3 regions of the Amycolatopsis plumensis genome follow, and region 3 is predicted to be linked to each of the others. Evidence: riboswitches for the same ligand, from Rfam matches in the RefSeq annotation. Region 3 holds a riboswitch; each other region holds the start of a gene.
The links. Region 3 has a riboswitch for S-adenosylmethionine ahead of ACFPLC_RS30410 (aminotransferase class V-fold PLP-dependent enzyme). Riboswitches for the same ligand answer to the same signal wherever they lie in the genome.
Positions count from the first base shown of each region.

Region 1 (2,239 bases), 4.6 Mb from region 3:
CAGCCGCGACACCCTGCGGGCCGCGCGCGGTGTGCGTGACGTGCCCGCCGCGCTCGGCGACCCACGCCAGCGCCGCGTCGGCCCGCTCGCCGCGGACGCCGAGGCGGAACCGGCCCACCGGGGTGTCGCCGATCCGGGTCAGGCCGCCGCCGATGGTGGCGAACTCGACGTCGAAGCGGCCCGCGGCCTCCGGGAGCAGCGCGCCCACCGACGCGAAGCCGACCAGCACGACGTCGGCCGAGCGGTCGTAGCGCGCCACCTGGGCGCGGGTGGTCTCGATGGCCGGCAGCAGGGCCTGCGCGGTGCGGCTGGCCGGGTTCGAGATCAGGTCGAGCACCGTGCCGCGCTCGACGACCGTGCCGTCCTCCAGCACCGCGACGTCGTCGCAGACCCGGCGGACCACGCCCGCGTCCGGCGTCGTGACGACGACCGTGGTGCCCAGCTCGGAGCGCGCCCGGTCGAGGACGGCGAGCACCGCCCCGGCCTCCTCCGGGTCGACGCCGGCGGTCGGGTCGTCGGCGAGCAGCACGGCCGGGGCCGCCGCCAGTGCCTTCGCGACCGCCACGCGGCGGAGCTGACCGGCGGACAGCTCGCCGGGACGCTGCGCGGCGCGCTGGGTCAGGCCGACGAGGTCGAGCAGCGAGCCGACCCGGCTGCGGCGCTGCGGGCCGTCGACGCCGAGCTGCTCGAGCGGGGAAGCGATGTTGCCGGCGATGGTGCGCTCGGCGATCAGCTCCGGCTTCGTCGAAACGACGCCGAGCTGACGGCGGATTTCGCGGAGGCGGCGGCCGTCGAGGGTGCCGGTGTTGAGGCCGTCGAGGCGGACGACACCGCGGTCGGGGCGCTCCTGCAGCGCGATGCACCGGGCGAGGACGGACTTGCCGGACCCGGCGGGACCGACCACGCCGAACAGCGAGCCGGCCTGGACGTCGACGCTCACGTCCCGCAGGGCGACGACCGAATTTCCGTTGGTGGCAAAGGTTTTGGACAGGTTTTCGACGGTGATCACGAAGGCTCCAGAAAACGGGGCGCACCCGCGCGGGGACGCCCGGCCGCAAGCGAAGTCCGTCCGGTTAGGACGGTGCATGAAGAAGAGGTGGACCGGCTACGACAAGCTCAGTGGGAGCGTCGACATGCGGTCACGGAGCGGCGGCCTTCGTCGACAACGCGACGCCTGGTCAGGAGCAGGGGGCGGGCTACCCTCTTCATCGAAAACGGCCTCCATCGGTCCTGGCGGTAGCACCTGCCCTGCGGAGGGTGGTTGCTGCGACTTCGGCGAGCCAGGTCTCTCAGTCGCTCGGGATGGACGTACTGAGTAAAACCGATCCCGAGGAGCGAACGCAAGCCCGTTGGCCCAGATCACACGAGTGGCGGTGTCCGGATGACGGGATTACGGGCGGCAAGGGCGTATTTTCACGCTTCCACAGTGGATCGCTAACGCGCGGCGGCGATCCGGGCGAAGTCGTGCACGTCCAGCTGCTCGCCGCGGGTCCGGGGGTCGATCCCGGCGGCCGTCAGGAGCTCGCCGGCGCGCTCGGCCGAGCCCGCCCAGCCCGCGAGCGCGGCCCGGAGCGTCTTCCTGCGTTGTGAGAAGGCGGCGTCCACCAGGCCGAAGAGGACGTCCCGGTCTTCGGACGCCGTCGAGCCGGCACGTTCGAAGGCGACGAGCGCGGAATCGACGTTCGGCACCGGCCAGAACACCGAGCGTGGCACGGCGGCGACCTTGCGTGCGGGGCCGTACCAGGCGAGCTTGACGCTCGGCACGCCGTAGATCCGGCTGCCGGGGGCGGCGGCCATCCGGTCGGCGACCTCGGTCTGCACCATGACGAGCCCGGTCTTCAGCGAGGGCACCTCGGCCAGCAGGTGCAGCACGACGGGCACGGCGACGTTGTAGGGCAGGTTGGCGACCAGAGCGGTCGGCTCGCCCAGTTCGTCCCGGGTGACGCGCAGGGCGTCGGCCCCGACGACGGTGAGGTTTCCCGCGGCTTCCGGGCCCCGTTCGGCGACGGTCCGGGGCAGCCGTCCGGCGAGCTTGGGATCGATCTCGACGGCGACGACCCGCGCCCCGGTGGCGAGCAGCCCGAGCGTCAGCGACCCGAGCCCGGGCCCGACCTCGAGGACGACGTCGTCCGGGGTGATCCCGGCGAGCTCCACGATCCGGCGGACGGTGTTGGGATCGTGCACGAAGTTCTGCCCGAGCTTCTTGGTCGGCCGCACGTCGAGTTCGGCCGCCAGGGCG
Region 1 is NZ_JBHSJY010000001.1:1,637,624-1,639,862, forward strand. It holds gene ACFPLC_RS07415 (methionine ABC transporter ATP-binding protein) at 1-1,009, opposite strand, end outside; SAM riboswitch class I at 1,219-1,309, opposite strand; gene rsmA (16S rRNA (adenine(1518)-N(6)/adenine(1519)-N(6))-dimethyltransferase RsmA) at 1,435-2,239, opposite strand, start outside.
Region 1: linked by a shared signal. The riboswitch ahead of ACFPLC_RS07415 (methionine ABC transporter ATP-binding protein) and the one ahead of ACFPLC_RS30410 (aminotransferase class V-fold PLP-dependent enzyme) in region 3 are both predicted to bind S-adenosylmethionine.

Region 2 (2,239 bases), 6.0 Mb from region 3:
TGACCTCGGCGTTCAGCCGCGCGACCACGCGCATCGCCGTCGCGAGGCCGTCGGCGTTCCAGCCGCGGGACTGGCCCTGCGCCTTGCGGATCTTCCACGGCGGCATGCCCAGCTCGCCCGCCAGCTGGTTCGGGTTGCCCCGGCCCGCGCCGGAGACCCGGGCGATCGTGCGGACCGCGTCGGCCAGCGCATCGGCCACCAGGACGTGCGGGACACCCAGCTGCATCGCCCACCGCAGCGACTCCAGTGCCGCCGCGCGGTCGCCGCTGACCGCCTTCTCCGCGACCGCGAACCCGGTCACGTCGGCGCGGCCGCGGTGGTAGCGGCGGACCGCGTCGGCGTCGACGGCGCCGTCCGTGTCGGCGACCAGCTGCGTCGCCGCCGAAGAGAGTTCCCGCAGGTCGGAGCCCACGGCGTCGAGGAGGGCGGCGACGCCCGCCGGGTCGATCTTGCCGCCCACCCGGCGCACCTCGTGGCGCACGAACTGCTCCCGCTCGGCCGGCTTGGTCAGCTTCGGGCACTCGGTGACCTCGGCGCCGGCCTTCTTCAGCGCCGCGGGGAGCGTCTTGCCCGCCTTGCTGCGGCCGCCGCCGGTGTGCACGACGACGAGCACGACGCCGTCCGCCGGGTCCTTCAGGTAGGCCGCGACGGCGTCGGCCAGCTCCTGCGAGATGTCCTGCGCCGACTCGAGGACGATCACCCGGCCTTCGCTGAACAGCGACGGGCTGACCAGTTCGGCCAGCTCCGGAGCTGTGAGATCGGACACCCGGACCCGCGTCAGCTCCGCGGTCGGGTCCGTCGCGCGGGCGGCGGCGAGCGTCTCGCGGACGGCCCGCTCGATCAGCAGTTCTTCCTCCCCGAGCACCAGCTGCAGCGGGGCCGGGGCGGTGGCTTGCGCGGTCACCCCGGAATCCTCTCACTTGCGCTCTCGTGCGCCCGCTCCGGTGATGTCGTGCGGCCACCGTGGCACGGGCCGAGCGGGATGTCGTACGGTGTAGCCGAGGCAGCCCGCCCCGGACGATCCGGCGTGCGCGGCACCGACAACCGAATACCGCTCATCCAGAGGGGCAGAGGGAACGGCCCGACGAAGCCCCGGCAACCGGCGTACAGCCCGTCATCCCGCGATCGCGGGGTAGCTGACGACCACGGTGCCAATTCCGGCCCGCTTTGGCGGGGCAGATGAGGAAAGGAACCTCGCGATGACCGCAACCCTCGGCACGACCTCCACCACCAAGACCCCGGATCTCGGTCCCGCCGTCGAACTGGTGTCGAAGGAAGAGGGTCACCGGCAGCCGCTCGCTCCGGAATTCGTCTCCGCCGAAGACTTCTCGCCGCTCGAGGTCGCCTACGACTTCGGCCGCGTCCGCCGCGAAGACATCGAGGCCGGCCCCAAGAACATCTGGCGCTACAAGAAGCTCCTTCCCGTTCCGTCCAACGTCGAAGAGATCCCGAACACCGAGCCGGGCGCGACGCGGCTGGTCCGCGCCGACCGCCTCGCCAAGGAACTCGGCCTCAAGCGCGTGTGGGTCAAGGACGACACGGGCAACCCGACGCACTCGTTCAAGGACCGCGTCGTCGCCGTCGCGCTGGCCGCGGCCCGCGAGTTCGGGTTCGAGGTGCTCGCGTGTCCGTCGACCGGCAACCTGGCCAACGCGACGGCCGCCGCCGCGGCCCGCGCCGGCTGGCGGTCGGTCGTGCTGATCCCCAAGACCCTCGAGCGCGCCAAGATCCTCACCACCGCGGTGTACGACGGCGACCTCCTCGCCATCGACGGCAACTACGACGACGTCAACCGCCTCGCCACCGAACTCGCCGGCGAACACCCGAAGTGGGCGTTCGTCAACGTGAACGTCCGGCCGTACTACTCGGAGGGCTCGAAGACGCTGGCCTTCGAGGTCGCCGAGCAGCTCGGCTGGCGCATCCCGCCGCAGATCGTCGTCCCGATCGCCTCCGGTTCGCAGCTGACCAAGGTGGACAAGGGTTTCCGCGAACTGGGCCAGCTCGGTCTGGTGGACGCCAGCCCGTACAAGGTGTTCGGCGCGCAGGCCACGGGTTGCTCGCCGGTGTCGGCGGCGTTCCGCGAAGGCCACGACGTGGTCCAGCCGGTGAAGCCGGACACCATCGCCCGCTCCCTGGCAATCGGCAACCCGGCCGACGGCCCGTACGTGCTCGACATCGTCAACCGCACCGGCGGCGCGATCGAGGACGTCTCCGACGAAGAGGTCGTCGAGGGCATCCG
Region 2 is NZ_JBHSJY010000001.1:187,026-189,264, forward strand. It holds gene holA (DNA polymerase III subunit delta) at 1-904, opposite strand, end outside; SAM riboswitch class I at 1,053-1,186, shown strand; gene thrC (threonine synthase) at 1,200-2,239, shown strand, end outside.
Region 2: linked by a shared signal. The riboswitch ahead of thrC (threonine synthase) and the one ahead of ACFPLC_RS30410 (aminotransferase class V-fold PLP-dependent enzyme) in region 3 are both predicted to bind S-adenosylmethionine.

Region 3 (2,239 bases):
GCAGGCCTACTCGGCGGGCATCCACTCCGACGACGGCACCGGCGGCGTGCGGAACGCCATCGATTTCAGCCCCGCGGACGGCACGGTCCGCCTGCAGCACTGCTCCGGCGGCGACTGGGTGACCGTCGATCACCCGGGTGGGTGGCGGACCGGCTACTACCACCTCGAGGGCATCCGCGTCACCGACGGTGAGCACGTCGAGGCCGGGACGGTGCTGGGCTCGACCGGCAACGCGCTGCCGTGCGGCGGCAGCAGCACCGGCGCGCACGTCCACTTCACGCTGTGGACGCTCCCCGACGCGGCGGCGGGCGACTGGGACGGCGTCGCGTTCGCCCGGATCTCGACGGCGGTCGCGGCGGCTCTCGGCGAGCCGGTCGACGGCAAGACCCTCGGCGGCTGGCGCTTCGCGGCGGGACCGGAGCAGTACTCGGGCACCGCGACGCACCTTGCGGACGGCGTCGTGGTCCAGCTCCCGGGCCGCTTCCGCGCGACGCCCTGACGCGAACGGCGCACGAGCCGGGCACGAGCGGCCCACGAGCGTGCAATGAGCACTGCGGCGCGGAGCACCTCGGTCGAGGGTGGCGGTCGGGGGCACGGGATGCCCCGAAGGCCGCCTCGGGGGTGTGGGACGGGGATCGCAGGCCACCTCGGGGTGCTGTCCGTCGCCGTCCGCCCGCGACCCGAGCCGACGCTCCTCACCGTCTGTGAGCGGCGTCTCAGAATGTGAATCCGGGGTTGGCCGCCGGGCGCGTTCTCGGTTACCTTCTGGCTCAGGTCATGAGTGCCAGCGCGAAGCCCCGGCTTGCTGGCCGGCAACCCTCCTACCGCGGTGGGGTGCCCCGGGTGAAGACCGGGCCGGTCGCGCCGTGCGACGGGCAAGCGCGGGCCCCTCGCCGGGGTCCCCCGGATCGCCGAGGAGGCACCCCGATGACTCTCGCCATCACTCGCACCCAGACCGAAGCCATCCCGGCCGTCGCCGGGGCGTCGCTGCGCGTTCCCCTGGTGACCGGGGAAACCGTCGGCTACGCCAATCTCGACCACGCCGCGAGCGCCCCCTGTCTCGACGCCGTCCGCGCCAAGGTCGACGAGTTCCTGCCCTGGTACGCCAGCGTCCACCGCGGTGCCGGCTTCGCGTCGCAGGTCTCGACCAAGCTCTACGAGCGCACCCGGGACGTCCTGCGCCGCTTCGTCGACGCCCGGCGCACCGACACCGTCGTCTTCACCCGCAACACCACCGATTCCTTCAACCTGCTCGCCCGCAGCCTGCCGCGGCACACCACGGTGATCGTGTTCGACACCGAGCACCACGCCACCCTCCTCCCGTGGGCGGGGCCGAACGTCCGGCGGCTGCCGACGCCGCGCACCCGCCTCGCCGCGGTGTCCGCTGTGGACGATGCGCTCGCGGCCGCCCCGCAGGGACCGCGGCTGGTCGTGGTCACCGGAGCGTCCAATGTGACCGGTGAGCTGTTCCCGGTGGCGGAAATCGCCGCGGTGGCGCGGAAACACGGCGCGCGCATCGCGCTCGACGCCGCCCAGCTGGCCCCGCACCGCCGGACCTCCATCAAGGAACTGGACGTCGACTACGTCGCCCTGTCCGGCCACAAGCTGTACGCGCCGTTCGGTGCGGGCGCGCTGATCGGCCGCGCCGACTGGCTGCGCGCCGCGCCGCCGTACCTCGCCGGCGGCGGCGCGACGAAGCTCGTCACCGAAGACGCCGTCGTCTGGAACACCGGCCCCGAGCGCCACGAAGCCGGTTCGCCCAACACCGTCGGCGTGTACGCGCTCGGCGTCGCGTGCGAAACGCTGAGCGAGAACTGGGCCGCGATCGAACACCACGAACAGGCCCTGCTCACCCGGCTGCGCAAGGGCCTCGAGGCCATCCCGGGCTGCGCCGAACTGCGGCTGTTCGACGCGCCGGTCGACCGGGTCGGCACGGTGAGCTTCGTCGTCGACGGGTTCGACCCGGGCTGGCTCGCCGCGGTGCTGTCCGCCGAGTACGGCATCGGCGTCCGCGACGGCGCCTTCTGCGCCCACATCGCGGCCAAGCGGCTGATCGGCGTCACCGGCGGCGACGGGCAGCAGGCGGTCCGCGTCAGCCTCGGCCTCGGCAGCACGGAGGACCACGTCGACCGCGTGCTCCTCGCGCTGCGGCAGATCGTCGCCCGCGGAGCCCGCTGGGAGTACACGAAGGTGGACGGCCGCTGGGCCCCGGTCGGCGACCCGCGGGAGCTGCCGCCGT
Region 3 is NZ_JBHSJY010000001.1:6,227,453-6,229,691, forward strand. It holds gene ACFPLC_RS30405 (M23 family metallopeptidase) at 47-499, shown strand; SAM riboswitch class IV at 774-888, shown strand; gene ACFPLC_RS30410 (aminotransferase class V-fold PLP-dependent enzyme) at 928-2,239, shown strand, end outside.